Regions from separate parts of the Pseudoalteromonas sp. OFAV1 genome, predicted to be linked through region 1. Evidence: riboswitches for the same ligand, from Rfam matches in the RefSeq annotation. Region 1 holds a riboswitch; the other holds the start of a gene.
What was found. Region 1 has a riboswitch for cyclic di-GMP ahead of L1267_RS11970 (hypothetical protein). Riboswitches for the same ligand answer to the same signal wherever they lie in the genome.

Region 1 (16,047 bases):
GAAAGTTGTTGTAACTGCGCCTGTAAAAGAAGACGGTGTGTTGAATATAGTAATGGGTGTAAACGATGATTTATACGATGTAAATCAGCATAATATTGTGACTGCAGCATCGTGCACTACCAACTGTTTAGCGCCTGTGGTTAAAGTATTGCAAGAAAAAATTGGTATCAAACATGGTTCAATGACCACTATTCACGATATTACTAACACGCAAACTATCTTAGATGCGCCGCATAAAGATTTGCGCCGTGCTCGCGCATGCGGCATGAGCTTAATTCCAACTACAACCGGCTCTGCAACGGCGATCACACATATTTTCCCTGAACTTAAAGGCAAATTAAACGGCCACGCGGTTCGTGTGCCTTTAGCGAATGCATCAATCACCGACTGTGTGTTTGAAGTGACAAAGCCAACCACCGCTGAGCAAATTAACCAATGGATGCAAGAAGCCGCAGAGGGCGAGCTAAAAGGCATTTTAGGCTATGAAGAAAAGCCACTTGTTTCTATCGATTACAAAACTGATCCACGCTCAAGCATTGTTGATGCGCTATCAACCATGGTTGTCAACGAGACTCAAGTTAAGCTGTATGTTTGGTACGATAACGAATGGGGTTATGCAAACCGCACCGCCGAACTTGCCCGTAAAGTTGCGCGATCACTACAAGGTTAAAAGCAATGACGCGTTTGGCTAATCTTCCCGCTGATATAAAGCAGTACTTAATTGTCACCGGGAATTACTGGGCATTTACGCTAACAGATGGCGCATTGAGAATGTTGGTGGTACTGCATTTTCATGCGCTTGGCTACTCGCCTTTGAGTATTGCCATGCTGTTTTTGTTTTATGAGATTTTTGGTGTTGTCACTAACTTAGTGGGCGGCTATTTAGGCGCAAGGCTTGGTTTAAATAAAATCATGAACATTGGCCTTGCTATACAGGTTGTAGCCTTGTTCATGTTGGCAGTCCCTCCTGAATGGCTGAGTGTTGCCTATGTGATGTTAGCGCAGGCTCTGTCTGGGATTGCCAAAGATCTCAATAAAATGAGCGCTAAAAGCTCAATCAAAATGCTGGTTGCCAGTGGCCAAGAAGGCACCTTGTTTAAATGGGTGGCGATACTAACAGGCTCTAAAAACGCCTTAAAAGGTGTGGGCTTCTTTTTAGGTGGTTTACTACTGACATTAATGTCGTTTAAAGGTGCAATGCTCGCGATGGCTGCCACTTTGCTGGTGGTGTGGTGTTTTAGTCTTTTTGCACTTAAAAATGATTTAGGCAAAGCCAAAAACAAACCTAAGTTTAACGAGATATTTTCAAAAAGCAGTTCAATCAATATCTTGTCAGCCGCGAGGTTGTTTTTGTTTGGTGCGCGTGATGTTTGGTTTGTAGTTGCACTACCGGTGTTTTTATCACAAGCCTTTGATTGGGACCACTGGACCGTGGGTGCCTTCTTAGCGAGTTGGGTTATTGGCTATGGGGCTGTGCAATCTTTTGCACCTAAAATCATTAAGCTTAATAAGCAAACATCACCAAGTGCAGAAACAGTTAAGTGGGCATCATTGCTTGCTTTAGTCACCTTAGTGATTGCCCTTGCTATTGGATTTGACTGGGCTGTAAAACCAATGCTGATAGGCGGGTTGATGTTATTTGGCGTGTTATTCGCAATTAACTCATCTTTGCACAGCTACTTAATTGTTAGCATGGCTGACGCCGATGGCGTATCACTTGATGTCGGGTTTTACTATATGGCTAATGCCATGGGACGCTTAATTGGCACTGTGCTGTCGGGCTTAGTGTTTCAGGTGTATGGCTTAGCAGCGTGTTTGGCTATATCACTTTTATTTATTGTTATTACCGCCGTTATTTCGACTAAATTACCAAAACAAATTTAGTTAAATTTCAACACGCCCTATAAAGGTAAGCATGCTTTATTGCTTACCTTTATTCATGCATAGCATCACAAATAATATAATTAGTCATCTTCTGGCTTGAAAAGCTCTTCGAGCATTGGCTGTGGGTTGTTTAAAAACGACAAAAAACAGTACAGACAAGCGGTGTTTGATGCTTATTGCGAGACGTTACGCCACGATCTAACCATCAGTATCGACGATAATATTCTTTGGTTGTTAAGACCGTTTTCTAAGCAAGCTAAAGATATTACCCCCAGTACGTTTGCTGGCGAAGTTTGCCCACTTTGCAAAGGAAATCTTAGCGTAACCACATGGATTGCTGGCTGGCAGTTGAGCTGCGAACATTGTGAAGTAACAGGGATTATTGTTGAAAATATTTGCTATTTAAAGTGAGTTAGAAAAGCCTAGCGCAGGCTAGGCTTTGAATGAAAAGGAAAATTAACAGTCTTTTATTAATTGTTTTTAAATTTATTATTTAAATACGACTTCACCATAGTAATGAGGGTCTTTACCATTTTGTTTAAGCATATAAGTGCACTTGACGCCTTTTTTACCAAATTGACCAACAGGAGCATGATCTTTAAGTACATTTATTTTTTGACCATTGAAGTCACAAATAAAGTCACGGATAGAACCTTTAGTCGACGTAAAATCCCCAAGCTTCACTTTATGATTCTTTTTGAAAACAAAAGCTTTATGAGAGTTACCATTACGGTAATCGAACATATCCAAACTTAGGGTTGTTTTATAGCTTTTCGTTACAGCACCTTGGCCATTAGCATCGTTAATAATGCCTTTCCATGTTACGACTTTATTTTTACCTCGATAATGTTTTGGCGACTTTCCTGTGTCTCCACCTGGCATTAAAGTAAAAGTAATAATTTCGGCATTACTGCCGGGGCGAGACTTCCATGAGCATTCAATGCCGTTTTTGAATTGATGGTAATTCAATCCTTTTAAACCTGGCCCTTTAATAGCAGGGCAGGTTACTTTACCGCCAATGCTATCAGAGTACATCATTTTGTATTCTTCAGGTTTTATATATGCTTTGTTATCGCCATTACCGTAACGAACTTCATCGTAAGGAATGGTCAAGAAAACTCCTTTCGTGCCGATTTCGCCTCGCAATGACTGTGCACCAAAATTCGGATCGTCTACTGCGTAAGCTGTTGATGTGAAAGCGACAGCAAGTAATGCTGTGCTAAAGATGTGATGTTTCATTGTTCTGGATTCCAAATTCCACAACCCGGCTATCTTCCCATTTCCTTACTTCTTTCAGAGAAGACCCGTGGCTTTCCGTCCCTACCTCACAGTAGGTTTGGCAGTATTAATACATTAGTTTTGTTAAAAACATATTTGTATAACTACATGAGCACCTATTTATAGTTCCTAAATAGTGTTCAAAATACCTGCTTTTTTAAACGTGGTTTAAATCATATTCCATATTCAAGAAATAATGATCGAAAAGAAGTGTAGGTGAACAATTATTTAATGCAAAATAATTAGTATAAATTTATTATTCCTGTACCTTAAAGTAGGTATTCTGGTTCTGTTTTGGGTTCAGTGTGTTGTTTTTGGGTATTTTTTATGATTTTGATTCTAAATAGAATATATTTTAGTGAAGTTCTATAGCTTTGAATAAAAATGGTATTTTATTTGAAATGTTTTTTATTTCTTTAAAGTATACTGATTGAGCAGTGTTTTTATATTAGGCACTGCTCTATATGTTTATTAAGCTTTTTTAACAAACTTAGCGGTTACCATCATTTCACCGACGCCATCAACTTTACAGTCTAGTTCGTGGTCTTTTTTATCTAACACGCGGCGGATCACGGCTTTGGTACCAATTTTAATTACTTGTGAGCTGCCTTTAATTTTTAAATCTTTCGCAACAGTCACTTTGTCGCCATCGACCAATAAGGTGCCGTTAGCATCTCTTACATCGATCACATCATCGTTATTAACAGCATTTGGATCCCACTCATGAGCGCACTCTGGACATACTAAGTTGTTTTGATCTTCATATACGTATTCAGAATTACATTTTGGACAAGGAGGAAAAGACATAAAAACACCTTGGTTAATTTTAAAAGCGTATTTTAATGGCTAAGAGCAAACTAAGCGAGCATAAGGCTTATATTTTATGGCTCAGACGTGTCGAGTTCTTTGGTAATAGAGAATATTCCTCTTAAATCACCAAGCCGATAGCCTGTGGCTAAATCATGGGGGTAATGCTCACTAAGCACTTGCTTTACTTCTGGAGCAATCGTTTGACCATGACAATTGAGGCAAACTGGCGCGACTTTTATTGCTTTAGCAAAGCGGAATTGGCCATCTTTATTGGTCGAGAAAGTCACATTATCAATGCTTTCTGAGTTTCTGATCATATCAACTAGCTGGGCGATTTTTTCAGCTTCCCAGTCATCTGGTTTATTGTTCGGATTTCGGTTTTTAGTGCTTTTACGTGCCACAGTCCAACCATCGGTTGATAAGCTTTCGGCAATAGCAGGGGCTTGCATTTTGCACACGTTAATACCTTCAACTAAACCGCCTTGTTTTATAGCGGCTCCTAGTGCTGATTTGAGCGTAGTGGCAAATTCAGTTGCTCGCTCAGCTGCTTGGGTTTCTAGGGTAGCAGAATTCGTTTCAGCATAAAGGTTAGGTGAAAGCAATAGAGTGCAAAGCGCTATCGTTCTTAAAGTGTGCATTGTAAGGCCTTATATTAGATATATCTAATATAGTAGTTCGCATTTACTTTACATGCCAATTTAAGCTGCAAAAAACAGGATTCACGTTAATAGCATGCTGGAGTGTTGCTGTTAAATTGGTTATGGTGAGAAAAATATTCAGAGAACAAAATATGAAAAAATTAGTTTATATCGCTTTATTGTTATTTTCTGCTTTTACATTTGCAAGCTCAGGTCCTTATAGTGGAGATATCAGCGTTGCCGACTTACTTAAAGACTATCCTGCTTTTAGTGAAGAATATAATGATTACTCACCCAGTGAAGAAGAGCTAAGTACTATAAGAGCACTGCAAGGTAAGCAAGTGTTAGTGTTTTTAGGCACTTGGTGCCATGACTCTAAACGTGAAGTCCCTCGTTTTTTAAAACTTATTGATACAGCGAATGTGCAATTAGGATCCCTTAAATTAGTGGCTGTAGGCTACGATAAGCTTGATCCTGCCGGTTTAGCAAAGCAGCACGATTTACTGTATACGCCAACCATTATCGTTAGCGATGGCGAAAAAGAGCTCGCGCGCATGATAGAAAAACCAAAGCAAAGTATTGCTACTGATTTAACTTTGCAAAACTAGATCTCAAGCTAGCAGTACCAGATTGCCTGATGCAATATAGCCAAAGTGATTGTTGCCATTTACAATCACTTTGAAGCAATAACAATGAGAACCCATGATGTATACCGCCGTTATTAAAGCCATTGATACAGCCAATGCAGTAGACCCAAACAGAGTTCTAGTCGATGAACAAGAATTTGCAAAAGAAGGTTTATATGCCATGCGTATGACCGATATGCTCAATCGTTTTAAGCCTCAAGCCGATGAGCTAATGCATATTGCTGCCCGAGGGCAACATATTGAGCGCTGGCGCTCTCCGCGAAGTGATTTTCCTATGGGTAAGCAAGGTTATTATCAATGGCGCACTGCTTTATATGATTTTCATGCTGAGCGTGTAACAGCCCTCATGAAAGCGGCTGGTTATTCAACGGCTGATTGTGAGCGTGTTTATGCAGCCGTTGCTAAAAAAAATATAAAACGAAATCCTGATAGCCAATTGATTGAAGATATCGCCAGCCTCGTGTTTATTGAGCATTACATGCTTGACTTTGCAAGTAGCAAGCCTGATTACGATGAGCAAAAATGGCTGGGTATTATTCGTAAAACATGGCAAAAAATGTCAGATGAAGCACATGAATTTGTATTAACTGGACACATCAGCTTACCTGAGCCACTTAAGCCGTTAATAACAAAAGCGCTAAATTAATTATAAAAACAAGGATGTAATATGTTTTGCCCACGTACTAAAACAGCCCTTGAAGCAGTGAGTATTGGCGATGTTAAAGTATATTTATCAAAATCTGGTGGCGTATTTTTTGATAACCGACAAATATTTCACTTTAGCGATCCGAATTTAAAACCCGCGCAAGTGCTGGTGGCTCATTTACAAACCCTTCCAACAGAATGTGTTGATATAGCAACGCGAATTAATTGCCCGAAGTGCCCTGAGGTGGTGATGATGCGGCGTTTTTTTAGTCCACTAAAAGTGGTTGAAATAGACGAGTGCCCAAACTGTGCAGTTATTTGGCTCGATCATGGTGAGCTTGAAAAGATCCATGAAAATCATTTAACGCCAAAAGAGCGTGAAATGCTGCGTATTGATATGGCCAACAATCATGGTTTTATTCAAGTTAAAATCCCGAAAAGACGTCACTCTGTTCATGCTAAAAAGCCTGAGTCTAATGCAACGTCATCATTAGAAAAACTAGCAGAACTTGCGTATTTATCGATTTTGAATGACTGAAAATAAGAAGCCTGTACCAATTAAGATACAGGCTTTATTAGCTATTAAGTGTTAAAGCTTAACTAGCATTTTTCCTTTATTTTTACCTTCGAACAGCCCAAGAAATGCATCAACGGCATTTTCGATGCCATGGTAAACCGTTTCTTCAGATTTAATTTTTCCTTCGCTGATCCACGCACCCATTTGCTCAATAAACTCAGGGAACTGATCAAAATAATCAATCACGATAAAGCCTTGCATGGTGAGCTTTTTCGAGTTGATATAAAACAGGTTGCTTGGCCCTGGCTGTGCTGTGTCGTTATTGTAACCTGAGATCATGCCACATACAGGAATACGGCCGTAATCGTTCATTACATTAAGTGCGGCTTCCAGATGATCGCCACCTACGTTTTCAAAGTACACATCAATACCTTGTGGTGCCGCTTGTTCAAGAGCTTCTGTTAGGTTTGCTACCGTTTTATAGTTAATTACCTCATCAACGCCTAACGCTTTTACCATCTGAGCTTTTTCGTCAGAGCCAACCGATGCAATTACCTTACAGCCTTTTAGTTTGGCAATTTGGCACACTACGCTACCTACAGCCCCTGATGCCGCTGACACAAACACGGTGTCGGTTTCTTTTAGGCTAATTACCTTTGTTAAACCTGCCCATGCGGTTAACCCTGTCATGCCCATAGTGCTTAAAAATAGTTGGTCAGGCAGTGGTACATTAGGTAGTAGGGTTAAATCGCTGCCATCGCTAATGTGCATGGTACGCCAGCCACTAATGTGACTTACTTTGCTTCCTACCGGAAAGTCGTTATTGCGTGATTCAACTACTTCGCCGATAGCACCGGCTTCCATCACTTCGTTTAAGTTAAATGGCGAGATATATGATTTACGATCAATCATGCGTGGGCGCATGTAAGGGTCGACAGACATCCAAGTATTTTTAATTAATACCTCGCCGTCGTTCAAATCTGGAAGTGATACGTCTACCTGCGCAAAATTAGCCTGTGTAGGCATGCCCGTTGGGCGTGAAACTAAGTGAATTTGTTGACTTGTAACCATATAAACCTCGAATACTTGAGCTAGCTAGGCTAGTGAGCGAATAATTATAGCTTGCACTAATTATTTGCGCGCAAACTATTTGTGGCCAATTTAATGAAGTTTACGGTAAAAGGCAATAGATCGTCAGAAAATAATTTGCGCGCAAACTAAATTAAGGCAATAATACGGCTGTATTTCAGTTTAGGGTAATAGCATGAGCAACAACTTATCAGACAATGTGTGTTTCACTTTATACAGTGCAACAAATGCGTTGATCAGAGCGTTTCGACCAATCCTTGAAGCTTATGACTTGACCTATCCGCAATATATTGTGATGCACTCACTTTGGTATAAAAATCAGGTGAGTTTAAAAGCGCTTTCTCATGATACGCACTTAGACTCAGGCACCTTAACACCGATAGTTAAACGCTTAGAAACGAAAGGTTTATTGACGCGTCAGGTATCGAATGAAGATGAGCGCAAAAAAGTAATCTCATTAACAGAGCAGGGCATGCAGCTTAAAACTGATGCCGAAGCATTAACGGCTAAGTTAATGGCGCGCTCAAACATGAGTTTGGAGCGAATCGAGTTACTACGTGAATTAACCCTTGAGCTGCACACTGACCTAACAAAAGACTAACCATTACAAATGGCTAATCTTCTATTAAACACACCAAGGTGCCCTCAATAGCACGAACATACGCATAATGCTGGGCGTCTTTTTTAGTTGGCGGACACAATGGCTCAGCGCCAGCAAGCACTGCTTTATCGTAACTTTCTACTAAATTATGGCAGCTGAACCTTAGCTCAAAACCAAGTGCAGGTTGCTTAGGGTGGGCACGAATATACCCTTGCTTAAAATACGATTGCGCATGCGGATGGGTTGCAAAAGCAAGCTTAACAGGCCCTGTAACAAGTTCACCGTAATCGGCATCATCACTGATATGATTGGTATTAAAACCAAATGCTTGATAGTAAAAGTCGAGTACTTCTTCTACGTTATCGACGTAAATAACCTGACTTAAAAAGTCCATTTATGTTGCTCTATTTATTGTTCGTTTATTAAATAAAGCATAGTTTTAGTAATAAAAAAACCTTGTAAGTCATACTCACAAGGTTTTTTTTAATACTTTACACTTAGTTTAGCAATTGGCTAAGACTTGTTGCGATTTTCTTTCGCAAACGCACGGATTTTACGTTTTTGCGATAAGGTCACTTTGTTAGTACGACCAGCGTAAGGGTTGTCGCCTTCTCTAAATTCAATTTTGATTGGCGTACCCATGATATTTAATGCTTTGCGATAATAGTTCATTAAGTAGCGTTTATAGCTATCAGGTAAGTCATGAACTTGGTTACCGTGGATCACGATACGTGGTGGGTTATAGCCACCTGCGTGAGCATATTTAAGTTTAACACGACGACCGCGAACAAGTGGCGGTTGGTGATCGGCTTGTGCCATATCCATGATACGACGCAGCATCGCTGTGCTAATACGTTTAGTTGCTGACTCGTAGGCTTCGTCTACTGACTCAAATAAGTGACCAACACCTGTGCCGTGTAAGGCAGAGATAAAATGCAAACGTGCAAAATCGATAAAGCCCAAGCGGCGGTCAAGCTCTGACTTAATACGCTCTTTAACGTAATCATCAAGGCCGTCCCACTTATTTACAGCAACAACTAAAGAACGCCCTGCATTTAAAGCAAAACCTAGTAGGCTTAAGTCTTGATCAGAAATACCTTCGCGCGCATCAACCACTAGTAACACGACGTTGGCATCTTCGATTGCTTGTAATGTTTTAATAACTGAGAACTTCTCAACAACATCACTTACTTTTTTACGCTTACGAACACCTGCGGTATCGATAAGGATGTATTCTTTATCGTTACGTGTCATCGGAATATAGATAGAGTCACGGGTGGTACCTGGCATATCGTAAACGATTACACGTTCTTCACCTAAGATACGGTTTGTAAGTGTTGACTTACCAACATTAGGGCGACCGATAATAGCAAGCTTTATTGGCTTGTCAGCAAAGGCTTGCTCGCTGTTTTCGCCTTCTTCATCTTCGCTGTAAAGATCAATTAGTTCGTCATCACTTTCTTCAAGCTCTTCACTTTCGCTTGCAAGTTCAGCAATAACAGGCTGTAAGGTTGTATCAAGGAGTTGCGTGATACCACGGCCGTGAGCCGCTGCAATGTGATGCACTTCACCTAGGCTTAATTGATAGAATTCAGCACAATATGAGTCTGCATCAATACCGTCTACTTTATTTGCTACAACAAAACATTTCTTTTGTTGTTTGCGTAGATGGTTAGCAATCGCTTGGTCGGCAGCAGTCATACCTGCGCGAGCATCAACTAAAAATAACACGATATCAGCTTCTTCAATCGCTAATAGCGACTGCTCAGCCATTTCGGTTTCAATACCTTGCTCAGAGCCGTCAATACCACCCGTGTCTACCACGATAAATTCATAGCCATCGTAGTCAGCTTGGCCATATTTTCTATCTCGTGTTAAGCCTGGAAAGTCGGCTACGAGGGCGTCACGAGTACGTGTTAAACGGTTAAATAATGTGGATTTGCCCACATTGGGTCGCCCAACAAGAGCGATCACGGGAAGCATAAACTACCTCTTAAAAAAACAACAAAAGGCTTCGCCAAGCGAAGCCTTAGAAAAATAACGTTTACTATTAGTAAGTTAGTTTGGGATTTTAACCGCGCTAACTTCACCATCTCGGGTGTATAAAATTAATTTGTCACCGGCAACAACAGGCTCGATAAAGAAGCCTGAGCTGTCAAAGTCTTCGCGCGATACAAGCTCGCCCGTTTCTTTGTCTAACCAGTGCAGGTTACCTTCTTGGTCACCCAGTGCTAAATACTTACCAGCCACAGTTGGGCCTGTTAAGTACCAGCCGCGTAGTGCCGGTTGGCTCCAACGCTCAATACCTGATGTCTTATCTAGACCGTAAACAACGCCATCGCTATCAACTACATAGATAGACTGGCTATCCATAGATAAATCACGGTAGCTGCTATATTCACGTTTCCAAACAACATTACCAGAACGAATATCAACAGCGGCTAAATTACCATTATAGGCAATTGCGTAAGCATATGGGCCGCTGATCAGTGCTTGAGTATCCACATCAACTAAACGCTCAAATTCAGATGCCCCTTTTGGTGTGGCAATTTCAGCACTCCATGCAGAGTAACCGTTTTCTGAAATTAGTACGCTTAGCTTGCCTGTTTCAAGGCCAAGTAATACACCACCATTTGCGACGGTTGGTGAGCTTTGACCACGCAATGTTAGCGGTGGTACTTCTTGTTCAAAGCGCCAGCGTTCTTCACCTGTATCTGGGTGCACAGCTAATAATTTGCCAGAAGCTAAGTTTACAAAAATTAGGCCATCGCCTGCAGCTGGTTTAGCAAGTACTTCGCCAGGCATTGTTTTGCGCCAAACAATTTCACCGGTTTCGCGATCAAGGGCTGTTAAATAGCCGTGTTCAGAGCCAATATAAATCTTGCCGTAAGCTTGTAAAATACCACCCGATAATTTGGCACTTTCTGTGGTTTCCCAAGGCCAAAAAGATGCATTTTCACGTACGTCTGTTTGCCATAGCGTGTTGCCATTTTCAAGCGATAGCGCTTCAACTAGGCCTTCACGGTTTGCAACATACACCACATCATCGTGTACCACAGGTGTTAAACGTGAAAAATAGTGTTGAACACCATCACCTATTGATTCTTGCCACACTACGTCCGTTTCAAATTGATTAACAATTTGCGGTAATACAAGTTCTTCTTCGTCATCACTTGACGAACACCCAGTTAGGGTTGCGATACACAGAGCAAGTGTTGCCGCTGTTAACTTTTTCATCTTAACCCCTTACGCCGCTGGGCTAGTTTGTGCTAAGTCATCAAGTTTAATTTGTAATAACGGATTGTTATCAAGGCCACCATTGTCGGCAGCAGCTTGGTATTGACTGCGCGCCTCTGCTTTATCGCCTTGTGCAGCATAAACGTCGCCTTTTAATTCAGCAACTGCAGCGGTGAATGATGCTGGTAGCTGTGCATTCAAGGTTGTTAATGCTTGCTCAAATTGTTTTTGTGCAAGGTGAACACGTGCAAGACGCATTGTTGCCGTTGCTTTTAGCTCTTTATTTTGTTCATTAGTGATGATCCAGTTTAGCTTTTCGCTAGCTGTATCAAGGTCACCTTTCTCTACTGCTTCTTTAGCAGCAACAAAAGCAGCTAACGTGCTATAACTTGATTCGCTATTGTTTTTAATGAAGTTATCCGCATTCTCTAGCACGGCACCACTTTCAACAAGTTGATTGAATGAGTCAGATGCATTTTCTGCATTGGTGATTTGGCTTTGGTTATACGCTTTCCACCCGTATAGTCCACCTAAACCAGCTACGATACCAATACCTAGTGCTAAACCGTTTTCACGGAAAAAGCGTTTGATTGCTTCTGCTTGTTGTTCTTCAGTTGAATAAATTTCCATGCTTACCTCTGTTGCTAGCTGGGCTTAAATAAGCTCAGCTAGTAGCGTTTTCGCTTCTTCTAGTTTTAAGGTGACTTGTTCTTTACGCTCACGTAAGTACTTAATTGTCACAACGCCTTGTTCTAATTCATCTTCACCGATAATAACGGCCACGAGTGCATCGCTTTTATCTGCGCGTTTTAACTGTTTTTTAAAGTTGCCGCCGCCAGCGTGAACCATAACACGAAGGCCAGCAACGTCATTGCGTAATTGAGCTGCAATAATTGGCGCTTGAATGCTTGCTTTGTCGCCCATGGCTGCCAAATATACATCAGCACTACGGCGGATGTCACCTACACATTCCAAGGCTTGAAGTAATAACACCAAACGCTCAAGACCCATAGCAAAACCAACTGCAGGGGTTGCTTTACCACCGAGTTGTTCTACAAGTCCATCGTAACGGCCACCGGCACAAACAGTGCCTTGTGCGCCTAAACTATCGGTTACCCATTCAAACACAGTGCGGTTGTAGTAGTCTAAACCACGCACTAGTTTTTCATTAACCGTGTATTCGACGCCAGCAGCGTCTAAACGTTCACATAAATTTGCAAAATGTTCTTTTGATTCAGCGTCTAAGTGCTCTGATAATTTAGGTGCATCAGTCAAAATTGCTTGTACATCAGGGTTTTTACTATCTAAAACGCGTAACGGGTTAGTGTGCATACGACGTTTTGAGTCTTCGTCTAGTACATCTACATGCTGTTCTAAATAGGCAACAAGCGCATCACGGTAGTCAGCACGCGCTTCATTTGAGCCCAGTGAGTTAAGCTCAAGACGAACGTGTTCGCTAATACCAAACTCTTTCCATAATTGGGCTGTCAGCAAAATAACTTCTGCATCGATATCAGCAGTGGCGATGCCGAATGTCTCTAAACCAAATTGGTGGAATTGACGGTAGCGGCCTTTTTGTGGGCGCTCGTGGCGGAACATCGGACCCATGTACCATAAGCGTTGTTCTTGGTTATACAGTAAACCGTTTTCATTACCTGCACGCACACATACTGCAGTACCTTCAGGGCGAAGTGTTAGGTTATCGCCATTACGGTCAGCAAAGGTATACATTTCTTTTTCTACGATATCAGTCACTTCACCGATAGAGCGCTTGAAAAGGTCGGTTGATTCAACAATTGGAAAACGAATTTCTTGATAACCAAACGATGAAACTGTTTCACGTAAAATGTCTTCTACTTTCTGCCAAATTTGCGTATCGCCTGGCAGACAATCGTTCATACCACGAACTGCCTGAATTTGTTTTGCCACTGATAAATCCTAAATACTGTACTTGCGCTGAAAAATCGCGCATCAAGAAAAACTAAAAAATTGACCCGCTATTATACCGTTTGGGCGATAAAGGTAAACGGCAAACCTGAGGGTTTGCCGAGTATATGCGAATTATTCAACGATTTTGATGTCGATTGGCGTTTCTTTCTCTTTTTTGGCGATAAAGTCACGCACATAACCTTCTAGCTGATCAACAATGTTATCGTTATCAATACGTGCTTTTTGACGCTCACCGTTAATATATAAACCAGAACGGCGGTTAGCTCCTGCAAGACCTATGTCGCTAACGAGTGCTTCGCCTGGACCATTCACCACACAACCAATAACAGACACTGACATAGGCTCAACCACGTCTTCTAGTCGCTCTTCAAGCTGATTCATGGTGCTTACCACATCAAATTCTTGGCGTGAGCAACTCGGGCAGGCAATAAAGTTAATACCGCGTGAGCGAATGCGTAATGATTTTAAAATATCAAAACCCACTTTGATCTCTTGTACCGGATCGGCAGCAAGTGAAACGCGTAGTGTGTCACCAATGCCTTCGGCAAGCAGCATACCTAAGCCAACAGCTGATTTAACAGAGCCCGAACGCATACCACCTGCTTCGGTAATACCTAAATGCAAAGGCTGGTCGATTTCTTTAGCTAGTAGACGATATGCTCCCACCGCTAAAAATACATCAGAGGCTTTTACGGATACTTTAAATTGATCAAAGTCTAAACGCTGTAAGATTTCAACATGGCGCATTGCTGACTCAAGCAAGGCTTCTGGTGTTGGCTCACCGTATTTTTCTTGTAAGTCACGCTCTAATGAACCGCCGTTGACACCAATTCGAATAGGTATATTATGCTCACGCGCTGAGTCTACAACGGCACGAATACGTTCTTCGCTACCTATGTTACCAGGGTTAATACGCAAACAATCCGCGCCATATTGTGCCACTTTCAACGCAATACGGTAGTCAAAGTGGATGTCGGTCACAAGTGGAATAGTGACTTGCTCTTTAATGCTTTTAAATGCTTCAGCCGCTTCCATGGTCGGCACAGATACGCGCACAATATCGGCACCCGCATCTTGAATAGCTTGAATTTGCGCAACCGTGGCATCGATATCTAAGGTGTTGGTGTTGGTCATCGACTGAACGGCAATTGGTGCACCATCACCAATTGGTACATTACCTACGTTAATACGGGTCGATTTTCTGCGTTTAATAGGAGATTCTGAAAACATTGCGATTACTCTGATAACGGTAAAGTAAATTTGGCTAAGCGATTTTTGGCAAAATGTGAGGTGTCGACGGCTTCACCTTGAAAAGTAATATCAACCACTTGGTGTTTGCCAAGTACAACATTAAACGGCTGAGGGCCTGTTACGGTCATCACGTAACCGGCTTTTTTAACTCCAAATGCGATACGATCGCCATTGCCATCGTGAATTTCTACCCAGCTGTCTTCATTGAAGTGCATTACCACAGTGCTGTGTTCTGGGTCTAAATTACTCTGCTCTTCAATAGGCTTTTTAGCTTCAACGACGTTGGCATCATTGGTAGCAGGTTGTGCATTTTCACTCTCTGGTGGCACTGAACTTGTTGCTGGTTGCGCGTTAAGTTGCTCAGTTTCACTGCTCAACTGTTCTGTTGCTGGTGTAAGTTCACTGGTTTCGAGCTGACTTGGCATTACGGTCGCGGTTTGTTCTTCAAGTGCTGGTGAGCTATTTTGCCACCACCAAAAAACCGATGAGCCAATGATCACTGCTAAGATAAAGTAACTAAACAGCATCAATCGGTTATCATTTGCTTCTTTTTCTGTACGACGCGAAAAGCTCTGCATCTTTGACTTTTTAGCTGGCTCAACTTGCTCAGGTAAAAGAGCAAGAATTGCCTGAGTATCAATTTTAAGCTCACGGCAATAGCTTTTAATGTAGCCTCTTACAAACGTAATAGGGCCGAGTAGTTCGTGCTCATCGTTCTCAAGGCGTTGCAGCTGTAAAACGGATAGTTTTAATGCACTGGCAAGTTGCTCAAGGCTCATTCCTGCTTCTTCGCGGCGCTTTTTTAGCGCTTGGCCGAGCGTTTCTTGCGGTTGTTCTAGGTTATTTTCTTCATTCATAATGAGTATGAGTCAGGGTCCACTAATAAGAGTCTATGCCCAGGTTCAAGGGCAACGTCTGGGCTCAATTTATTCCAGCGCATTAATTGATCAATTAACACGCCATGCTGGGTGGCTATGCTGTACAACGTATCACCTTCAGTGATCGTGTGATAAATGTTCGGATCATTTAAATACACTTTGGTGCCGTTTTCGACCCGATCCGATTCTTTGAAGCCATTCCACTGCAAAATCTGCTGTAGTTTAACATTGTATCGCACCGAAATGCTAAATAGGTTTTCGCCATTTTGAATAATATGGTAGGGAATATTCAGCGCAGGTACACTTGGGTTTAGCATGGGGAGTTGTACTTGCTCTGCACTCACATTATAGCTAGGTTGGCTTGATGTAGATGAAAACCCAGAGTCGGTACTAAATACGCTTTCATCCTTTTGTGCTTCGTAAAATACCACACTGCCTGAACTGTCCGCTTCGACTTGATTTGATGAAACCGAAGGCTCTGGCTTATAAGCAGATTGTGGTTCACCAAACGAGACAATCGTTACGTCATCATTTTTAGTATTTGGTAAGCTGACTGAGGCAGTGGTCTGTGGGGTAACGTCAACAGATAGCGCGCTTATTACGGCTGACGTATCGACAGCTT
Region 2 (16,047 bases), on a different contig from region 1:
ATCTAATTGATAATCACTATCAACAAGACAGTGAAGTGTTATGACTTGTTCGGAATAAACTGATTTGTTTCTCGACCCTGAAACACGTGTGGCCCACGATAAAGCTAAGATCGCCTGTTGCTAATCGCAACGCCCCTTGATGTTGGCAACAGGTGATCGCCCTACTATTTTACTTGCTACATTGCTCATATCGGTGACGGTAGATATGAAACTAAAAAAGCCCTTACAGGGCTTTTTTTATGTCTGAAAAACAAATGATGGCTTGTTAACGGCGATTCTTGCGCGCACGCGCTCGGCGTTGTTTTTTCTCTTCTTCTTTTGCGGCTTTTTTTGCCTCTGCAGCAGCGCGAAGCTGTGCAACCATTTGCTCTTCTTCTTCACGCATGGCCGGTGTTTCCATGGTAATACGACCAATAATGCCATCGCGTAATTCGTTAATAAGAATTTCAGACATCTTGTAAGTATCGATTTGATTACCACCGCGGATACAGCCACGCTTTTTACCTGCCATTTCAACAAACTCCCAGTCAGACTCTGGTAGCTCGTCAATTTTATAACGGCTTTTTAAAAGCTCTGGGTATGCATGCAGTAAATATTCAGCGGTGTAACTAGCCACTTCTTCGTAATCGATAGCGGTATCACGAATTGCACCGGTTGCTCCTAAACGATAACCTGAGTTTTCGTTTTCTACTTTAGGCCACAACATGCCCGGCGTATCGTAAAGCATAATGCCATCGTCAAGCTTAATACGTTGCTGCGCTTTTGTTACCGCAGGCTCATTACCTGTTTTTGCCACAATACGGCCAGCTAAGGTATTAATAAGTGTTGATTTACCAACATTGGGAATACCCATGATCATGGCTTTAATTTGTTTATCAGCACCCACTTTATGCGGCACTAATTTTTTACAAAGTTCATTAATACGGTGTACTTCACCCGCTTTATCATTACCAAAATCAATCGCTTTCACGCCACTTTGCTGCTCAAAGTAGTCTTTCCAAGCTTGCGTCAACTTAGGATCAGCTAAGTCCGCCTTGTTCATGATTTTGATCACCGGTTTATCGCCACGAAGCGCAGTAACCATTGGGTTTTCACTACTGTAAGGAATACGGGCATCAAGTACCTCAATGATCACATCCATCTGTGGCATGATTTCTTTAATTTCGTTGCGGGCTTTGTTCATGTGACCCGGGAACCACTGTATTCCTGCTCTACTCATTAGATTATTAAGCTCTTTATTTTAAAGGCTAACGCCATGGGGATTTTGCTGATAGGTATAGTTTACTACATCAAGCAGGATTGTTTAAAAATAAAATCATGCCTTCCATCACCACGAAAGACGAGCGACTACATGCGCTGTATCTGCATGCAGTGAGAATGACCAACCATTGCGCTCACATAAGCGTTGCACAATACCTAAACCTAAGCCGTAGCCGTGAGAAGCTGTTTCAGTCGCCGTATACTGGGTATCACCGCCACTGAACTGATTAGTGATTAATAATTCATGCTCTTTAATCAAAATTGCAATCGGTTCCTGTCCTGCAAGGGTATGCTCAAACGCGTTTCGCACCAGGTTATTAACCGCAATAGAAAATGCCTGTGCATGCCCATAAATTATGGGATTGGCGAGCTCATCAAGTTCAACACCAACGAGCTTACCGTTTAACAAATAGCGTTGCTGCTCTACTGCTTTTCTTACCAGTGGCATTACTAAAAACTGCTCATCATACAAGCCATCATCAGTTTCACGAGCAAGACACAAAAACATTTCGATCATTGTATTCATGTCGTGTGTTGCCCGCCTTACACGATCTAGCACCTTCATATCGGCAGGAGTCAATTGGCTTTGTTCTAAAAGCTCTAGGGCGCCGGTAATGACTGTCACTGGCGTACGCAATTCATGGCTTGCTGAGTCTGTAAAATAGCGTTCTCTTGCGATGAATGCACTCACTCGCTCAAAAGCCTGCTCTATTGTACTTGCGAGCATGCCAACTTCATCATTTGTATATCGGTTAGCATGTATACGCTTGTAATCTTCGTTTGATAATTGCTCAGGATTAATGTCGGCCACAGCTTTAGCAAGTTGAGTTACGGGAGCCAAAGCTCGACGCATCACAACAATTCCAAGCCCAAAGCCTAATAACCCCAATGTTCCTACAAGGCTGCTAATAATAAGTAATAACCACCAATCCTCTGACGAAGAAGCCTCAATCTGCGCGACATCAAACACTACAAACCCAGGTGACTGCTCATTGCCTGTATCAATTACGGCAACATGTAATTCTTCGCTATCAAATTCATACAAGCCTACTGCTGGATTTGTTTGCGCCCACGCTTGAAGTGATTGAGGTAAGTTATCTACTTTATCGTACGCCTTAAGATTTGTAGTAATAGCAGGGTAGTTATCTGATGCAACTTGCAATTGCTGGGTTAGCACACGATCTTCACTCAATCTTATTGCAGCAAAGAAAGCAAACCCCCATGCAATACTGAGCACAGCCACACACATTGCAAATGCGATAGCGACACGTTTGTGCAAACTATGCCGATACATTATTGCACGTCCTTTGCAATTCGATAGCCGATACGGTGCACAGTATGAATCAATGGTGTATCAAATGGTTTATCAATTGCCTGTCTTAACTTGTACATGTGCGAACGAAGCGCGTCACCATCGGGAGGCTCATCTGCCCATAATAAAGTTTCGAGACTATCGCGTGTAACAACAGAAGGAGATACCTCCATTAACCGCTGCAATAACTTCATACTTGCAGGATTAAGCTCAATAAGCTGGCCTGCACGATGTACTTGCAAGGTGGACTTATTCATCGTTAGATCAGACACAGTCAATACCTTGTTGGTATTGCCATGACTCCGCTTATAAAGAGCTTGAAGGCGCACATGTAACTCTTGCAATGCGAATGGCTTTACCAAATAATCGTCGGCTCCGACTGCAAACCCTCTCAGTTTATCATCAAGCGTGTCTCTCGCAGTGAGCATAAGTACAGGTGTTTCAACGTCAGCTTCAGCTCGCAACTTTTGACAAAAGTGTAAGCCATCCATCCCTGGAAGCATTAGGTCTAAAACAATGACATCAAACTTGTTGTTCATCGCTAGTTGCATTGCACTTATACCGTCATAAGCAAAGTCCAAGAGATAACAGTGCCTTTCTAGATACGCAGCAATATTCGCACTAATGTCACGATTATCTTCAACAATCAAAGCTCTGATCGGCTCAGTATTCAAAGCATCTAGCATTTTTCTTCCTTACCAAGCGTAATCTAATCGCAATCCGATCAGCGGTTCAGCTTCGCTATCGTCAACGACTTCAATTCCTCGGCGGTAATCAAACTCAGTGTCATCAGCTGATGAAGCTGCCGTGACATTTATAACATCAAGGAAGGCGGTAACATCAATAGGACCAAAGGCACGTCGGTAATCTACACGAACATTCAATGAGCCTGATCCTTCTTTACGGCCAACATTACGCTCTGTAATTTCCTTAGAGTAACGCAAAGGCTGCCCTGGCCCCAAAACATCTTCATGTACAATAAATATGTCATCTGGTCTGCCAGAAAGGTATTTATATCGTCCAGCAAGCTTCCAACGGTCACTTATCTCCCATGTCAGCCCTAACGTGGCAACATGTTCACGACTAAATTCAGCAGCTACGTCGCCAAAACCATCCTTTCGGTCTACGACCGCATCATTGTAAGAATAGGTTGCACTGGCGTAAAGACCTTCGAAAATAGTAGCATTAAGCACAAAATCAGCACCATATGAAGTACCATCACCATCATTTGCATAAGTTCCACTGGTACGGTCTAGGTCAACCACTAAGTCGCTAAGTTGCTGATAATAAACTTCCGTTAGTAATGACCAGTTGGCATTAGGGAAATATTTAAAACCAACACTCGTATGGGTAATTTTTTCAGTTTTAAGATTATTAGTCTCGTTAGCTGCAAGTTCTAAATATCGCGGTGACTGATGAAATAACCCCGCCGTTGCAAAATACCTTACCTTTTGACTTGGCATCCAGTTGATGCTGAATCGAGGTGATATAAAACTTTCATCAGCAAACCCATCTCGTTCAAATCGTAAACCTGTACCAAAATCCCAATCACCCATTTCAAAAATTTGTTCTATGTAGCCTGTATAGTTTACTTCTTTCAAAGACGTGACTGAATTAAGGCTTTCAGGGGTTAGTACAATAAACTTTTGCTGTGGGTCTGGTCTATAATCGTCACTATCATAAACATACCGATTCCATTCACCATCTAAAAAGGTGCTGTAATCTAGTTCAATTTGCGTAATTCGGGCACCGACGCTCAACATCCCTAATTGATTTTCTACCTCAAAATCACTTCTCCAACCAATTTCTGTTTCACCTTCAGATATAGTGATAATGTCTTCTCGAATAGGGTATTCAGAAGCTGGCGCTCCCTCGGGCACAAGATCTGGATAAGCCTCACCTTCAGAGCTCAATTTATCACTTTTTCGGTAGTAAACTTTATTAGTCAAAACAGCAGTTTCACCAAGTAACGTGGTCAATGTTAAACCATACAAGTCACTATCTTGCTCGGCATTTTGCAATGCAGTATCTTCAAAATTAGGTGATTCAGAAACATGCTCAACGCCACGAGTATATTTCTCATGCGTATCCATGAGTAACACTTCAAAAGTGTTATTTTGATTAATGGGTATCACTGATTTAAAAATAATATCCCTTAAAACAGGTTCACCAATATCTAGCTCTTCGATAGTTTCAAACAAGGCACCAAAATCTAACCGCCTTGCAGAAAAAAGCATAGTTGCTTCATCAGTGATATTTATAGGGCCGTCATAACCAACTTCATAACCAGCAAGGTCGTAGCGAAAACTGGCAGATGGGCTAGGGTTACCATCGGCCACTTCTAGCTTCAGTAAAGACCCTGCACGACCACCATAAGCTGCTTGCCACCCGCCAGGTGAAAATTCTGCTCCATTTATCACATTGGGGGCAAATATAGAAAAGCGACCACCGCCGCCTACATCTTCCTCTTCACCTAACGTCGCATCAAAGTGAATAGCTTTATCAAAAGGAAAATCATCAACAAAGAGTAAATTATCTCTTGGGCCTCGACCACGCACACTAAAACTTGCAAATTCACTGTCAGATGCGACACCTGGCAATCCATCTAGAGAAAGTAGTGGATCTGCACCTCCTCCCACGGCACTTCGCAGAGATTCTCTGTCGAGATAGGTGCTAGAGCCTGAAGTAAATGTATCAGCTTGTTGGGCTCTTACTTCAACTACTTCTATGGCTTGTTCTCTAAGGTCAAATTCAACCTTCGTATTTTTACGAGTTACAACGCGAATACTTGGTTCGTATAAAGCCGCAAAGCCACTTTTTGTAATCTTTATTGAGTAAAGGCCCGGGTCGAGTCGCTCAACAACAATACGCCCTTGTAGATCAGTTTGTAAGGTTTGTATTGCAGAGGTTTCTCGTTCCTTAAGTATGACTTGTGCGTTTGGAAGTGGTCGATCTGTAGTCTGATTTTTAACAATAACCGTTATTGCCCCAGGCTCTTCTACTGCGTAAGAGTAAAATGCCAAACTACTCAACAATAGCCATGTAAATGACCAGAGTATCTGTCTAAATTGCTCTCTCATAATTGCGTCCCTCTTGGCATCAACCATGATCTTGATTTCAATAACTTGCACATACTTTCATCCTCCCAAATAGCCCTAATTATTGAATTCGAATTAATCAACTTTAGACGTTAGCAAAGTAAATGTGACTAAAATGTCACCGGCGTAATTTAGGTTTATGAATACTGCTTTTGATAATAGATAAGGATTAATCAAAAGTTTCGCTGGAGATATTTAAACGTCGGTAAGATTAATTGCGCTATAATGGCGCAAATTTTTTCAAGTAAGCAGTTATGGCTCTTAAATCAACCATTATTAAAGCGCAATTATCGCTAAGCGATATGGACCGCCACATTTATCAAGATTTCAATTTAACACTGGCACAACATCCATCAGAAACCGAACAACGCTTGATGATCCGCTTGTTAGCTTTTGCACTTAATGCTCGTGAAGGCTTAGAGTTTACGAAAGGCTTATGCGCAGATGACGAGCCAGAGCTTTGGCACATTAACTACAGCGAAGAAATTGAATTATGGATTGAGCTAGGTTTACCTGATGAAAAACGTCTGAAAAAAGCCTGCAATAAAGCCAAGCAAGTTGTTTTGTATACTTACGGTGAAAATAACCAAGCAATTTGGTGGCAAAAACATCAGCCTAAGTTGTATGATTTTAAAAACTTGAGTATTTTTAGTCTCGATTATGCTGCTACCCAAGCACTAGCAGAGTTAGCCGATCGTAATATTAAGCTCACCATCACAGTTCAAGATGGCGAAGTATGGGTTAGCTCAGATACAGCAAATATCGAAATTAAACCGCAACAGTTAATGTAAGGAATGCGATGGCAATTAGGCAGGTTGTAGTATTACACGGACTTTATATGTCGGGCTTTGTGATGCGCCCTCTGTGTGCGCGTCTCGAAAAGTCAGGGCTTAAAATACTCAATTTGACCTACAATACACTCTCCCCCGATAGAGCGGCAATTTTCGATAAGATTGATCGCTTTATTAATGGTAAGCCAACCGCCTTGGTTTGCCATTCAATGGGGGGGTTAGTCGCCCGCGCTTACCTTGAAGCCAATTCACTACAAAGTCGCCATGTCGAAAAGGTAATCACCTTAGGCACTCCACATAAAGGCAGCCATATTGCTAAGCAAATGCAGCAAAAAGGCTTTGAAATGCTGTTAAAAAACAGTGTGGAATTTTTATTATCAGAGAATGGAGATTGGCCGTTTAATGCCAAGCTTTATAGTATTGCCGGCGACTTACCAATAGGGCTAATGCCACTGATTGCCAAAGGCAGTGTTTCTGATGGTACGGTTTTGATAGATGAAACCAAGCTCAATGGCATGGCAGAGCATAAGGTGTTTCATTTGAGTCACACCAGTATGATCTACTCACGCCAAGTGATGGATTACATTATTAAGCTTATAAATCAAAGTGAGTGATACTTTAATCTTCAGCACTTGCAGCCACTTTGTATGAGATTAATACAATGATCCCTAAAATCAGTGGTACTGGTGCAGCAATGTAACCAAAGGTATCAAAGTTTGCGAAGCTAGCGCCGGCTAAATGACCTACTAAACCGATAACAAATGCAAGTAATGCAATCACTACAACAACTATTTCAGCTTTACTTTCTTTAACTGTTTTACCGTCCATTTTTATTCTCCTGGTTAAATGCGGTAAGGTCATTATGCGCTTCTATTTCGTTGCTTTTTTGACCTAAATCAAGTTCTAAATCGGCGTGTTTATCAGCTAATACAAACTTTGTTTTAGATCATACTTTCTGCTTAATTTTTGCATATCTGCAAAATAAGGTAGATTTTTTGCTCAGTTGCCCCAAGTGTATATAACAGGTAATTCAATGTTATGTTGATAGTGCACTAGCGGGTAAAAACCGCCTTTGATAGCTAAAACCTATCACGGCGTTCGAATTAAACCATTTTACAGATTAACCAAGATGGCTAATACTTAACACCAAGCACTAGCAAGTAAACAATTAACGGTTTTTTTAAGGAGCAATCTATGTCACAGGTAAATGCAATTGGTTTAAACAGCGCAAAAAGTGAAGACATCGTAAATTCACTAAACTCTTTACTAAGCTGCTACCAAATTCAATACATGAACGCACGTGGTTTTCATTGGAATATCAAAGGTCGAAACTTTTTTGAATTACACCTTAAATTTGAAGAAATTTATAACTTACTACTTGAGAAAGTAGATGAGATTGCAGAGCGTATTTTAACCTTAGGTGGTACACCTGTGCATGCATTCTCTGAGTACATTGAAGCAAGCAAGATCAGTGAAGCTAAAAATATCACTGAAGGTACTGCTGCTGTTGAAAATCTTTTAGCGGGTTACAGCACGCTTATTCAGATGCAGCGTGAAATCTTAGCGCAAGCAGGTGATGCGGACGACGAAGGTACAGCATCATTAATGGGCGACTACATTAAAGAACAAGAAAAACTTGTTTGGATGTTAAAAGCTTACCTTGGTTAATGTTTAGAACAGAGACTAAAAAGCCCTCAATTGAGGGCTTTTTTACTTTAACCACTTTCTTAAATTTTCGTACTCGGGCCTTGCTTGAAAAAGACTCTCGGCATCTGGGTGAAAATAAATATCCATTTCTACCCCCGACCAAACTACCTCTAACAAATTGCGGGCAATGATATTTGCTTTAATATAATCAACACGTTTGTAGCCCCGCGCTTTTACGGCCTGAAAGTAAGCCTTTGCAATCTCAATACTATCAGCCGTCGCTAATTCAAATTGCTCCAAATTCACTACCGCATACTGAATTGATTGTTCAGGGTATTTCATGATTTCTTGACCGACTTCAGTGCTAAATGAAGCAACCGCCTCTTTGTTAAAGCTGCCGCTCATTTCCACATAAATCACTGGCGGCTCAACAAAATAGCGCCAATCACCATGGGCTTTAAACATGCTTACCCCTTTGAAATACAACTTAAGTTTACGCTTATAAACGTTATTTACTTATTTATCTAAGCCTTAATTCGGTAATAAAGCAATAAAAAACGCCATTTCTAATGCCTTTTCTTCAAGGCTTTTAAAACGACCAGATGCGCCGCCATGGCCTGCATCCATATCGGTTTTAAACACCAAAATGTTGTCATCAGTTTTAAATTCACGCAGTTTTGCCACCCACTTCATTGGCTCCCAGTATTGCACTTGAGAGTCATGAAAGCCGGTAGTTACGAGAATATTAGGGTAGTCCTGCGGCTTAATATTATCGTACGGCGAATATGCCTGAATCACATCATAAAACGCAGGGTCATTTGGATTGCCCCACTCGTCATATTCATTCGTAGTAAGAGGAATACTCTCATCTAGCATGGTGGTTAGCACATCTAGAAATGGCACATGACAACCGATACCTAAATAAAGCTCAGGAGCTTGATTTACTACAGCCCCCATCAGTAACCCTCCAGCACTACCACCAGAGGCAAATACTTTTTCTGGGTGTGCATAGCCTTGCGTAGTAAGAGCACGCGTAACATCAATAAAGTCACTAAAGCTGTTTTGCTTATATTGCTTTTTACCTTGTTCATACCAGTGACGGCCTAGCATTTCGCCACCACGAATATGCGCAATCGCATAAACAAAGCCACGGTCTAGCAAACTTAATGAGCTGCTTGAGAAGCTAGGATCGATGGTAATTCCGTACGCACCATAGCCATATTGCAGTAGTGGGTTAGTGCCATCTTTATTAAATTTATCAATACGATAAACCAAAGACACCGGCACTTGTTCGCCATCTCTTGCGGTGATCATTAAACGCTCTGAACGGTAGTTTTGCGGGTCAAACTCGCCGAGTACTTGCTGTTGTTTTAATAAGGTTTTGTTCCCGGTTTTTAAATCAACATCATACAAAGAACCCGGCGTTGTTAAGCTCGAATAGTAAATGCGTGCAGTGCTCACATTCGGCTCTGGGTTCATTGCAATTGCGGCATAATAACAAGGATCATCAAACTCTAAAGTAAGGCGCTGATCGTGCTCATTAACTACCACAAAACGTGTTTGGCCTAGCTCTCGCTCAGTGAGGATAAGGTAGTCATCGAATATCTCAACCCCTTCTAACAACACGTTTTCGCGATGCGGGGTATGTTCTTGCCAAAGACTTTTATCGCCAACGGTACTTTGTGTCGCAGTCATTAAGCGAAAGTTTTTCGCTTGCCAGTTAGTCACAATGTAAAAGGTATCACCTAGCTTATCAACATCGAACTCATGGCCTTCTTCGCGTGGCATTAAAGCGCTAAACTCCCCCTCTGGGTTATTAGCATCTAGCACCCAAGTATCGTTTGTTTCTGTGGTCGCAAGGTCAATAATGATAAGGCTTTCATCGCGGCTTTTGCCAAGCCCCATGAAGAAGCTTTTATCTTGTTCTTCATAAACCAATACGTCATCAGCTTGCGGGGTGCCTAAAACATGGCGGTAAACCTGAAAACCCAACAAAGTTTGTAAGTCTTTTTTCACATAAAAAACGGTTTTACTGTCATTAGCCCATACCACTTGACCTTCGGTGTTTTCGATAACATCACTAAACATCTCACCATTGGCAATATTTTTAAAACGCACGGTATATATACGGCGACCTTCGGTGTCTTCTGAGTAAGCAAGTAGCTGTTCGTCAGGACTAATAGCCACTTCGCCCAACTCATAAAATTCGTAATCGCCGGCTAATTGATTTACATCTAACAACAAGTGCTTATCGCGCGCTTCTATGGAGCTGCTGCGATAATGGCGCGCATATTCATCATCGCCACGTACTTCTGAGTGATACCAATACTGACCATCTTTCACAGGTACCGTGTTGTCGTCTTTTACAATACGGTCTTTTAACTCATTAAATAATTGTTCGCGCAGAGGTTTTATGTCTGCTAGTTGCTTGTCGCAATAATCGTTTTCGGCATTTAGGTGCGCTAATACATCCTCATTTTCACGCTCATCATCACGCATCCAATAATAATTATCGGTGCGAGTCTGTTGATGAGTAGTTAATTGATGAGGGTGTTTTTTGGCAACAGGTGGATGCGCTAATAAAGACAAAGAATACGATTTTGATGACACAGGGAAAAACCAAAGTAAAAAACGAATTGCAGGCAGTTTATCACAGAATTATACCAATCAGCTTAATTAAGCAGTCTATTTTGAGGCAATAAAACCTCGTTGATAACAAGGCAAAAATTTCGTTATTTAGTTGTTCTAAATGAGAAATTTTTAACGCAGTTAGCGACAGGTTTAATCCCTCAAAATGATTAAGTATTATTGCGGGTTGGTATTAAAAAAGCCCACTCAAATTGAGTGGGCTAAGCAATGCTAAAATAGCATTTAGGGGGAAACTGTTAATGTGACACTTGTTGCCACGCCATAGCCCAACTTTTCCCAACTCCCGGTTCAAAGAGTGGGTTATGTGAATCTTTAACACGGCAAAACTCACTAAACGGCCATGGCTTGCACATGTAAATATGACCCGTTTTAGGTTGAAGTACTTTTACACCTGCATTGTAATCATTGCATGCTTGTGGGTAGACATAGTCATACTCGTTTAATCTATCTTGTACTCGCTCTTCACATTTAGCGATGCAATTAAACGCCACTTTTACATGCGTTATACCCGAACCTTCTAGGGCATAAATTTGGTTTGAACGGTATGCAACCACCAAACCTTGCTCTGTCATTTTGCCCGCTTTAACCAACGGAATATGCACATTAATATGTTCAGCCACAGAGCGAGGCCAATTATGAGGCTCTCCATCATCTGAGCTCACAATTGCATATTCGAATGATAAATCGACTAGCTCTCCTTGCATGTCATAAAAGGTCACTATCACCTTATCACCAACAAAAAGTTGGGTATGATGATTTAAGCAACCAATTGGCAACCATCTTCCAGAGGCCATTGACGTATGCATAAACAAAATATCACCCTAAGAGCAACGAATAGGTACTATAGTAACAATCGAACAAAATATTTATGTAAAGTTTGAGGCAAAAGAACCAAAGCACGTAGATTATGTGCTTATCAGCGGTCCCGCTATCATAGTCTTAAAACCTTAGACCGGAAACTTTGCGTCCTAACCTTTCAGTTAGTTTGCCAAAAACAAAATGAGTATAATCGCGACCAGAAAACAAATCAAACAAAAGAATGTAATCAAACATTATATATAGCAAATAGTTACTATATTTTAGTAACAAAAAAGCCAACCGTTTGGTTGGCTTTTAAATAGCTAGTCTGTACTAATTATGAGCTGGCTTAGTTCTGGTAACCACTCTATAACCTGCACGGAAGATATTAAGAACACCATTGCCCACATCACTCATTACAATGTACAAACATGGAACAAGTACTAATGTAATTAAGGTTGCGAACATTACCGCAAAACCAAGTGCTACTGCCATTGGAATTACGAACTTAGCTTGTAAGCTGGTTTCAAACATAATTGGTAATACACCGGCAAAGGTCGTAATTGAAGTCAGTGTGATTGCTCTAAAACGTGCACACCCTGCTTCTATAACTGCTTCACGTGTAGAAAGCCCTTCGCGACGCGCTTGGTTTACAAAGTCAGTCATGACCAGTGAATCATTGATCACCACCCCTGCAGCAGCGATTAAGCCAAAGCCCGACATTAAACTAATGTCTAGACCAAACCATAAGTGACCCCAAATTGCACCGGTTAAGCTAAATGGAATAACCGACATTACAATGAGTGGTTGCGAATAGCTCTTAAGCGGTACTGCAAGCAAGATATACACTAAAATCATACCACCAATGAAGAACATAATTTGCTCATTAGCTTGTGCTTGCTGCTCTTCAATTGAGCCACCTAGCTCAGTTTTTACTGATGGATACTCTTCTTTAAGTTGCGGTAACAGAGTCTCTTTAACTTGCTTAACGACTTCGCCTGGCTCAATCGCTTCTTCATCGATACTGCCATAAATATACACAGTTCGATAACCTCCTTCGCGGCGAATATAGCTAATACCTGGCTTTTCAGTCAGCTCTACAACATCACCTAATAGTACTTCTTTACCTTCAGGTGTTGTAATTACTGCATGTTTAAGAGATGCAAATGCTTCACGTGTCAGTTTAGGGTAACGCACCATTACGCGCACTTCTTCGCCACGGCGAATAACACGTTGCGCTTCACCACCGTAGAAGCTTGCGCCAACTTGGTTTGCGATATTGGCAAGATCTAACCCTAAATCATATGCCACAGGTTTTAAGCTTAATTGCACTTCTTTGCTCGCCGGGTCGATGGTTGAGCTAATATCAAATAAGCCTTTTTGCTGTTGCAGTAATTGAATAAAGCGACGACCTGCCTCGTTCAATGTATCGATGTCAGGCCCATACAGTAAGTAACCAAACTCACCATCCATGCCGCCACCATTCACATCATCGTAAATTTGTAATGATTTGACACCGGCAATACTTGGCATTTGCTCACGCCAGCGACGAGATAATTCAAATGCGTTGTATGGACGAAGATCTTCATCAACAAGTGGCGCTAAAAGCTGCGCTTCAGTACGCCCTTGGTTAAAGACTAAAATGTCACGAATAAGTTTTTGACCAAATTCACGCTCGGTTTCTTTATCAACATTAACCACCATCGCTTCAATTTCTCGAATTGCGTTAATGGTTTGAATATCCGACGCATTTTCATTCATTTCTAAACGAATTTGCGGGAAATCATGCGGTACTTTTGGGGTTGGAACAACACGCACTTGATTTGATGAAATCAAACCAAACGTCATAATTAATAAGCCCACAAAAGAAAATAAAACAAGCCAGCGCCATTCAACACAACGTACGATAAATGCTTTATAAGGACCATTTACAAACTTAAAAAAGCGCTTATTAAAACGAGCACGCCAGCTGTTTGGATTAATAGGCGGAAATTTAGTGTGGGCGATATGAGCAGGTAATATAAGCTTCGACTCAATCAAACTGAATATTAGACACAGAATAACCACCACCGCGATACCAAAGAAAAATGCACTTTCTGGCCCGCTTGATAATGTAAACGGTGCAAACACAGCAATCGTAGTCAATACACCGAATGTAGCTGGGGTAGCAACACGTTTTGCACCATTCACTACATTGACAACACCACCGCCTTTTTTCTCAATTTCGGTGTAGGCGCTTTCCCCTATGACTATGGCATCGTCGACCACGATCCCCAGCACCATAATGAATGCAAATAACGACACGATATTAATACTGATACCAAATAATGGCATCATCATCATTGCGCCCAAGAAACACACAGGTAAACCAATCATTACCCAAAGCGCTAACTTAAAGCGTAAGAAGATAGACAACATAATGGCAACCAAGATAGCCCCTTGAATTAGGTTGGTTTTCATCATGTCTAAACGTGCGTTAAGGTAATAGGTCATATCCATAAGAGGTTCAAGACGCAAGCCCGCAGGCAGCTCTTTGTTTTTCTTATCAATATACGCTTTCACTGAATCTGCAACCGGGATCATGTTTTGTTCTTTGGTTGCTTTTACAGACAAATAAACCGCATTTTCGCCGTTAAATTTAAAGTAGCGTTCACCTTCAATAAATTGATCTTTAATTACAGCAATATCTTGCAACAATACCTTCGCACCATTAGCCCCCACCTTGACTGGAATTTGGCGGAACTCTTCACCACTGTAATATTGGTTTTCAACACGAACAGAGATAATACCTGCATCAGTGCGTAATTGGCCGGCAGATATGTTGGCTGAATAACGACGAACAGCACCAGCTACATCACTTAACGTTAAGTTGTATTGGCGCAGTGAGTCTGGGTCAATTTCAATCGCTATTTCATCTAACGGCACATCGTTTTGCACCAGCGATACGTTTGATAATTGCAGCAACTCATCTTCAATTTGATTTGCTACAGGCTTTAACTCTGTCAGCGGAATATCACCAACGAGCGTCATACCGATCACGTCTTGACGAAATTCAACCTGACTAATGGTGACAGGCTCCATTCCCGCAGGGAACGTGGCAATACTGTCGACGCGTAACTTCACTTTGTCGAGCACATCAGTGAGCTCAGCATCTGTGTTTATCTCAAGGCTGGCACGGCCACTATTTCGAAACGAGCGGTAAACACCGCGCTTAATTTCGGTAACATCTTTTAGTGACTCTTCAATTTTGATCAGAATACTTTCTTCTATTTCTTGTGGTGATGCACCCGGATAATTCGCCTGCACCTCAATATAGTTAATTTCAACATTCGGGAACATCTGGCGCTGAATAGTGAAATAACTAATGATCCCCATGATGATGATAAACACCATCATTAAGTTAGCAGCGACCGAGTTATTAGCAAAATAGGCTATCAGGCCTGACTGCTTTTCTGTGTTTGTATCAGTCATAGTGTTACCTTAAAGCTTTTCAACCGCTGCAGTTTCTGCATCGCTTGTCATTTCTTTCATACCAGCAATCTTTACTTCCATACCCGCTTGAGGGTACTCAGGTAAAGTAAGAACAAGCTGGTCATTCACTTCAAGGCCATCACTAATGTAGAAGTACTCACCTTCTTCACGCACTACAGTTACTTTTCGTGGTTCAAGTTTATTCTCATCATTTACAATCCACACTGTTTGGTTATTTACCAAAGACTGCGGTAAACGATAGATATTTTGTAACATGGCACCTGCAAAGTTAACTTGTACATAAGCACCAAATTTAATTGGTTGTACGTCATGCTTTAAACCGTATGGGTCTTCAACACGAACCACTAAGTTACTCATACGTGTCGCGTTATCTACAACGCCTAGATCGCGGTCAATCTCTGCTTCACGAGTAAAGCTGTTTAAGCCTTTATTGATAATGGTCGCTTTAACGCCTTTTAAGCGCTTAGGTAAAAACACGCTGTCAAAGCCAGCAATTGGTACGATGATTTCTGCACTTTCAATGTTATTTAGCTCAGCAACCTGGCTACCTACATTTATGTATTGACCAACACCAATTTCACGGCTGATCACTAACGCATCGTAAGGTGCTCTCACTTCACAACGCGCAAGGTCACGCTCAGCACGTTTAAGTGCTGCTTGCGCTGATTTAACAGCTGCTTGCGCGCTTAAAACTTGAGGTTTACGTAAGAATAAGTCCGTGCGCTCGCGCTCTGGATAGCGTCTTGCCTCCTCCAATGCAACTTTAGCTTGTGCTTGCTCTTCAATCAGAGCCGCTTGAGCACTTGCTAATGATGCTTCAGCTTGAAGTACAGCGGCTTCGTAGTTGTCTTTCTCGATAGTGAATAACACTTCACCACGAGCGACAATTCCACCGGGTACAAAGTTTGGATGCCAACTGGTCACTTCGCCTGCGACTTGCGATGCCAATAATGTGCTTTCAAGTGGCTTCACTTCACCGTAGCTATTAATAACCACTTGA

Region 2: linked by a shared signal. The riboswitch ahead of L1267_RS15590 (chitin-binding protein) and the one ahead of L1267_RS11970 (hypothetical protein) in region 1 are both predicted to bind cyclic di-GMP.

What each region holds. Positions count from the first base shown of each region.
Region 1 is NZ_JAKGBG010000018.1:60,751-76,797, forward strand. Features, by position in the region: gene L1267_RS11955 (ArsJ-associated glyceraldehyde-3-phosphate dehydrogenase) at 1-670, shown strand, start outside; gene arsJ (organoarsenical effux MFS transporter ArsJ) at 676-1,884, shown strand; gene L1267_RS11965 (hypothetical protein) at 1,981-2,295, shown strand; gene L1267_RS11970 (hypothetical protein) at 2,374-3,123, opposite strand; cyclic di-GMP riboswitch class I at 3,140-3,235, opposite strand; gene L1267_RS11975 (zinc ribbon domain-containing protein YjdM) at 3,634-3,969, opposite strand; gene L1267_RS11980 (Tll0287-like domain-containing protein) at 4,044-4,610, opposite strand; gene L1267_RS11985 (thioredoxin) at 4,763-5,218, shown strand; gene L1267_RS11990 (DUF4202 domain-containing protein) at 5,316-5,903, shown strand; gene L1267_RS11995 (TFIIB-type zinc ribbon-containing protein) at 5,925-6,440, shown strand; gene L1267_RS12000 (NADP-dependent oxidoreductase) at 6,492-7,490, opposite strand; gene L1267_RS12005 (MarR family winged helix-turn-helix transcriptional regulator) at 7,684-8,109, shown strand; gene L1267_RS12010 (VOC family protein) at 8,123-8,503, opposite strand; gene der (ribosome biogenesis GTPase Der) at 8,623-10,092, opposite strand; gene bamB (outer membrane protein assembly factor BamB) at 10,168-11,346, opposite strand; gene L1267_RS12025 (YfgM family protein) at 11,356-11,976, opposite strand; gene hisS (histidine--tRNA ligase) at 12,001-13,275, opposite strand; gene ispG (flavodoxin-dependent (E)-4-hydroxy-3-methylbut-2-enyl-diphosphate synthase) at 13,408-14,526, opposite strand; gene L1267_RS12040 (RodZ domain-containing protein) at 14,532-15,404, opposite strand; gene pilW (type IV pilus biogenesis/stability protein PilW) at 15,401-16,047, opposite strand, start outside.
Region 2 is NZ_JAKGBG010000030.1:14,765-30,811, reverse strand. Features, by position in the region: gene ylqF (ribosome biogenesis GTPase YlqF) at 266-1,219, opposite strand; gene L1267_RS15635 (sensor histidine kinase) at 1,328-2,554, opposite strand; gene L1267_RS15630 (response regulator transcription factor) at 2,554-3,258, opposite strand; gene L1267_RS15625 (TonB-dependent receptor) at 3,268-5,703, opposite strand; gene L1267_RS15620 (YaeQ family protein) at 5,925-6,461, shown strand; gene L1267_RS15615 (PGAP1-like alpha/beta domain-containing protein) at 6,470-7,075, shown strand; gene L1267_RS15610 (hypothetical protein) at 7,080-7,289, opposite strand; gene L1267_RS15605 (Dps family protein) at 7,656-8,129, shown strand; gene L1267_RS15600 (hypothetical protein) at 8,172-8,573, opposite strand; gene L1267_RS15595 (S9 family peptidase) at 8,640-10,718, opposite strand; gene L1267_RS15590 (chitin-binding protein) at 10,994-11,563, opposite strand; cyclic di-GMP riboswitch class I at 11,673-11,757, opposite strand; gene L1267_RS15585 (efflux RND transporter permease subunit) at 11,889-15,026, opposite strand; gene L1267_RS15580 (efflux RND transporter periplasmic adaptor subunit) at 15,036-16,047, opposite strand, start outside.